DNA from 2 places in the Alteromonas sp. CyTr2 genome. Region 1 is predicted to be linked to the other one. Evidence: riboswitches for the same ligand, from Rfam matches in the RefSeq annotation. Region 1 holds a riboswitch; the other holds the start of a gene.
The links. Region 1 has a riboswitch for thiamine pyrophosphate ahead of QME20_RS07720 (TonB-dependent receptor). Riboswitches for the same ligand answer to the same signal wherever they lie in the genome.
Positions count from the first base shown of each region.

Region 1 (3,134 bases):
TTAACCAGCGTAGTACTTGGCGAGGTTACATCATGGCCGTCAGAAAAACGGTATTCGCTTTTGTAATCTACATCTACACGCCAAAGCATGTTATCTGTAAGTGCGTACTCACTATACAGGTTTGCGGTCCACTTAGGTGATTGAGCCTGTCTTTGCTCAGACACTTCAGTACCGTCTGCAAGCGTATACCCTTCAAAGGTAGCGCTTAGGTAACCAACACTTGCATCAAGCTGCCATGCATCACTAGCAATCCAGCTAAGCTCTAGCTCGGCTCCTTTGTTTGTTCCTAAATCAGCATTATCAATAATATCTACGAACCCTGCCGTACCGTCATCACGAGTGATAACGTCAAAATCGCTCACCTGAGTATCTTTTCTATCCATATAGAAAATTGCAGCGCGAGCAATTAGGTCAGGTGTAAATAATGGGCCCTTAACGCCTACTTCGTAGTTCCAGTTATACTCTTCGTCGAAGAATCGCTGATTGTCATTCACGCGGCTGTCGGGGTTAAAACCTGCACCTTTATATCCGCGTGAAATACTGCCGTAATAGAAGTGATCGCCCTGTGTATACTGAAGCGCGATTTTCCCGCCTACCATGGTGGTGTCGAACGCGCGAGTAAGCTGGTTGTTATCAGCGTAATCAAAATCGTAGTTTTCTACTCTTAACCCTGCTACAAGTACTAAATTTTCGTTCAAACGACTTTCAGTCTGAGCATAGATAGCGGTCGTCGTAGGCGTGTATTCACTGGCAAAGTCACTATCCAAATAAGTGTACTGACGTAGCAGCTTTTCTTCCGTGCTTTTATAAAATACGCCTATTGTCCAGTCAGTCATACCATCAAAAAGTGCGGCACTGTCAGAGGACACGAAACGCATCTCGCCGGTCTGTGTTTCTACATCACGAAAATAGGCGTCAAAAGACGTATAACCCCACGGGTGAAACCCTGTGAATGTCCAGTCTTCATCGTAGCCATAAGCAATATTGTGAGAAGCATGGGTGGCAATTAGAATAAAGTCGCCCGCTGCTGTATTGGTTGTAGAGCGCGCGCTAACAGCGTGGGTTTGGTGTTCGTCAAATCCTGGTTCATCAGACAGCGTTTTGTTGTCATTGTCTAGCGAGAATGCATCGTAACCGTTATCGATATCGTACCAGCGATAAGTAAGTGCAAGTGTGGTTCGCTCATCTACGCTGCCTTCAACGGCAAAGCGCAGTGCGGTTTCATCGATATTCGCGGTATCGCTTCTATTTAAGAACGTATTTTCTACAAAGCCATCACTGCGATTATGAACCAGCGCAACACGATAGCCCCAATCCGTGTTGATATCATCACCAGTGGCGCCTTCAATACGGTAACTCTCTTTGTTCCCAATGCGGGCTTCAACGTAGTCTGGGGCGTCGCTACCCACGTCATTACTGGAGAGTTTAACCGCTCCGGCCAATGCACCTGTGCCGTATAAGGTAGCCTGAGGTCCGCGATATACCTCTAGTTGTTTAGTATCAAAAATAAGACCTGCCGCAGCAAGGCCTGAAAAATCAAATTCATCGACGATAAAGCTTACAGAAGGATTGATAGGCTCGGCGAACTGACTACGCTCTCCAATACCGCGAATTTGCACGAAGCGGCCGCGAGACGCACCAGCTGCAAAGTTTACGTTTGGAATACTGTTTAGCACACTGTCGATATGGCTCGGCTGTCTACTGCGAAGACGCTCTTGATCTAAAATGGTCGCGCTAGCACTTAACTGGTCGAGTGTAGTTTGACGAAAATCACCAGATACGATGACGCGCTCAATATCTGATGGCGTGCTATCTGAAGTGTTACTTACATTGGTTTGTTGCGCATAGGCCGCAACGGAACTAGCAAGCAGTGAAAGTGTGAAAAGTGTTTTATACATGGGATCTCTTATTCTTATTTAAGAAAAAAGATCCGGGTCTAACGGCAGGTGATAAGGCTATATTGTGAACCATCCCTACGCCGGTATTATCCGGATCAGGTTTAAGGGTTCCCACGAATGTGGATCTCAGACCGAAAACGGACACCCCTTGGTATAGTGTTGCGCTGCTCAAACTAGCAAACTCAACTTCTGCGACGGAGTCTACCAGTTCGATACACGCCGTCAAGCAGATAAGACGTTAAGCTAACGTAAGGTTTTATATATGATATAAGGCGTTGAAAGCTGAGGGCTATTCAGCGTCAATATTCATATTTAGGCGACGTACTTCATCGTCAGTTTGTGCTTTTAAAACTTCCAACGTTTTGCCGTGTGCCGTCGGTTGACGCGTATCAGGGTCAACCTTTACGAAAACGATATCGTCTGCAAAACAGATGGTTTTCTTGGTTGCTTTGTTGCGTACCAAGCAGCTTACGGTAATAGACGTACGGCCTACAGCTTTAGTTTCTAGACCAAACTCTACGATATCACCCTGCATAGCCGGTGATTCGAAACTAATTTCACCAATATGCTTAGTTACCAAGCAATTAGTTTCTAGCTGACAAATAGCCCAAATTGCAGCTTCTTCGTCTATCCATTCTAACGCGCGGCCACCGAACAAAGAATTGGCGTAATTAAGGTCGTTTGGCATAACTAGACGCCGAGAAAGAAAGCGCATTCGAATTCCTCATAATAAATCGCTACTATAGCGTTAGATTATACCGAAAAAACTGATTCATGGCGCTAACTCAATTACGCGAATGGCTATTAGCCCCCTACTTTGAAAATAGCGGCGAAAATGGCTGCAAAAAAAGCTCTCACGCTTCGCACTTATCAAACGTGACTTGCCCGCTTCACCGGAGAATGCTTGTAATATCTGGCAATGATGATTTTTGTGAAGCTGCCATACGTAGCGTTCAAGCCTTTGTAGATGAAGTCTCATCTATAAGCGTTGTGAATTTTGCTGGCGATACACTTAAGGGAAAGAACCGCAAACAAGTGCTGGGGAGCGAATGTGACATTGCCACATTAGACTGTCGCGATTCATTCAAACCTGGCGACGTGATGGCAGTGGCGGGTATCGTTAAACGCAGTGGTTGTTTAATACTTATTTGCCCTGTATTGAGTGAATGGGTTAACAATATTTCGGTCTCGTTCCTGTCGGAGGGGTTTACGCTTAAACAGAGTCGATACCTCGAA
Region 1 covers NZ_CAMZMZ010000010.1:19,671-22,804, reverse strand. Annotated here, with positions in the region: gene QME20_RS07720 (TonB-dependent receptor) at 1-1,898, opposite strand, end outside; TPP riboswitch at 1,954-2,057, opposite strand; gene QME20_RS07715 (hotdog domain-containing protein) at 2,188-2,613, opposite strand; gene QME20_RS07710 (GNAT family N-acetyltransferase) at 2,673-3,134, shown strand, end outside.

Region 2 (3,134 bases), on a different contig from region 1:
GAGCAGAAATGCGCAACTTTGCCAGACGCCTGCGGCAAGGTTTCATCGTGATAAGCGCGCGCGGTATGCGGGTCGAGAGCTAAATTGAACTGGTCTTCCCATCTGAATTCAAAGCGAGCTTTCGACATGGCGTTGTCGCGAATTTGTGCACCTGGGTGGCCTTTTGCCAAGTCGGCAGCGTGGGCTGCAATTTTGTAGGTGATCAGCCCCTGTTTAACGTCTTCTTTGTTAGGTAGGCCCAAATGCTCTTTAGGTGTTACATAGCACAGCATTGCGCAGCCATACCAACCAATCATGGCGGCACCTATACCTGAAGTGAAGTGATCGTAGCCAGGAGCGATATCGGTGGTGAGGGGGCCAAGGGTATAAAACGGTGCTTCGTGGCAGTGCTTAAGCTGCTCTTCCATGTTCGCTTTAATCATATGCATTGGCACATGCCCCGGGCCTTCAATCATTACCTGAACATCGTACTCCCATGCAATTTTCGTCAGCTCACCAAGGGTACGTAATTCAGAGAATTGCGCGTCGTCGTTAGCGTCAGCTACGCTACCAGGGCGCAGGCCATCACCTAGCGACAGCGCCACATCGTACTTAGCGCAAATTTCGCAAATATCGTGAAAGTGCTCATACAGAAAGCTTTGCTGGTGGTGGCTTAAGCACCACTTTGCCATTATCGAACCGCCGCGCGATACAATGCCGGTAACCCGCTTTGCGGTAAGGTGTACGTATTCAAGCAGCACGCCAGCGTGAATGGTGAAGTAGTCTACGCCTTGTTCGGCTTGCTCAATTAGGGTGTCTTTAAACATCTCCCACGTTAAATCTTCGGCTACACCGTTTACTTTTTCTAGCGCTTGATAAATGGGGACGGTGCCAAGAGGAACTGGACTGTTTCGCAGCAGCCACTCTCGGGTTTCGTGAATGTTTCTGCCGGTAGATAAATCCATGATGGTATCGGCGCCCCAGCGCGTTGACCACACCAGCTTTTCTACCTCTTCTTCAATAGACGAGGTGACTGCTGAATTACCAATGTTTGCGTTAATCTTTACTAGAAAGTTACGCCCTATAATCATTGGTTCCAACTCGGGGTGATTGATGTTGCATGGAATAATGGCGCGGCCTGCGGCCACTTCCTGGCGTACAAATTCAGGCGTGATGGTCTCGGGTAAATTCGCGCCAAAGTGTTCGCCTTTGTGCTGCTGCGTCAGTTCAGCATCTTTAATGGCTTGGCGACCCATATTCTCGCGAATGGCAATGTATTCCATTTCAGGAGTAATAATGCCCTGTCTTGCGTAGTGAAGCTGGGTAACGTTTTTGCCTGCTTTTGCTTTTAGTGGTTTGCGGCTGCGAATAAAGCGGAAATCTTCGGTAAAAATGTCGTTTTCACGCTCTTTTGCAAAGCTTGACGAAACGCCCTCTAATTCAAGGGTATCGCTACGCTCTTCAATCCACTTTTGGCGAAGCGGAGCTAGGCCTTTGTGCACATCTATGTTTTCTTGTGGATCGCCGTAGGGGCCTGAAGTGTCGTACACAGGAATGGGCGGATTTGGCTCTAAAATAGGGTTGTCTTCGGTTCCACCCACTAAACTGTCGTGTTGGTGAATAAGGCGCATGGCCACACGAATATCGTCACGGCTGCCACACTCGTAGTGGCGTGTTGAATTTGGGTAAGCTTCGCCCGCAAGTTCATTAATGAATTGTTGAGCTTGTTGGCGCTGTTCGCGTCTGTTCGACATAGCATTTTACCTTGTAAATTTAGGTTCTAAAAATGCTTGTCAGGAGTGAAGGAGAATACAAAGTGTAAGTGTAGAGAGGAATAATCCCGTTACTCTAGCGAGATTGTTGGTAAAGGTTCTGGTGATTACAGCCCTTTACACCGTTGATGTTGACTTGGGGATAAACTTAAACAGTTTACCTTGAGTGACGAGCAGCACCGTAATGGGTGTGTCTGTATCATCAACAGCAAAACAACTTCGCTTCACAACGCTAAACCACGGTTTAACAGTGTGCACATTGTATTTTCTTGTTCCCTTCGCAGGTATTAGCCTGATCAGGTTCTACGGATCCCACTTTCGCGGTCTCAGCTTACTGGGTTAACAGTGAAGCACTCCGACAAGTTGTTTAAGTCAATTCGGGTTGTGGTTGAAACAACCCGAATTGAGAATTCCTTTTTACTATATCTTCAATTTTATGGGTAATACAAGTACTACCAGAAAGCTAAAGGAATATTCATCTAGCTGGCTAGCTGCTGACCTTCCTTGTAAAGCTGAAGTGCAGTGGCTGTGTCATGCTTGCGTTCGCTAATTGCAGACAGCAGCAATAAGTCTTCTTTGCGCGACTTCATTTTTGTGGCTTTAAGCAGGGCTTTTTCCGCCAACACATCATCGCCTGAGTTAAATGCAACTTGGCCTAGCGTGGAGTATAGCGACACGTTTTCTTCGTCTTGCTTTATCCAGCTTTCAAGCAGTCGTAGTGATGGCGATGCATCGGGAATATTAAGCTGCGTGAACAGCGGAAACAGGGCGCTATTCGGGCCACGTTTTTGCCATTCAACTAGCAAATTCTGTGCGTCGGCATGCATACCTTGGTCAAGTAACTGTTGAATGTAGGCCGCGCGGTAAGCATCGTCGTGACGAAGCTTACGAGGTAGGGTTTCCCAATACGATTTAAGCTCGACAGCGCCTTGTTTGCTGGCAATTTCGGCAAACTTACCTTTGGCGATGCGCTGGCTCCACGTAGTGTAGTCTGCTTTGGGCAATGCTTTACGCCAGCCTGACAAATTCTCTTGAAGTACTTGCCATTTACCTAGCTTGGCAAGAATTTGCGCTTTTAACTGCACAACCTGCTTGTTCTCGCGCTCTTGCTCGTCAAGCTCGTTAAGTTTCTCTAGTGCCGCATCGTATTTTTCTTCAGCCATATCAATACGCGCGTGCATGACCGTTGCGGCTACTCTCGCTTTTGGAAAGTCAGTTGCCTGAACAAGGAAATAACGGGCTTTGGCTAAATCGTTATTGGCAAAAGCAATTTGCGCTGACGCCAAATAGTTAACGCCTTCGAAATCGCCGTTGGTGGTTTTACTTAACGCCTTTTGAGCTGTATCAAAATCACCTGCAGCCATTGCGTGTAAGCCGTCGTAG
Region 2 covers NZ_CAMZMZ010000011.1:54,197-57,330, forward strand. Annotated here, with positions in the region: gene thiC (phosphomethylpyrimidine synthase ThiC) at 1-1,733, opposite strand, end outside; TPP riboswitch at 2,008-2,119, opposite strand; gene QME20_RS08325 (heme biosynthesis HemY N-terminal domain-containing protein) at 2,231-3,134, opposite strand, start outside.
Region 2: linked by a shared signal. The riboswitch ahead of thiC (phosphomethylpyrimidine synthase ThiC) and the one ahead of QME20_RS07720 (TonB-dependent receptor) in region 1 are both predicted to bind thiamine pyrophosphate.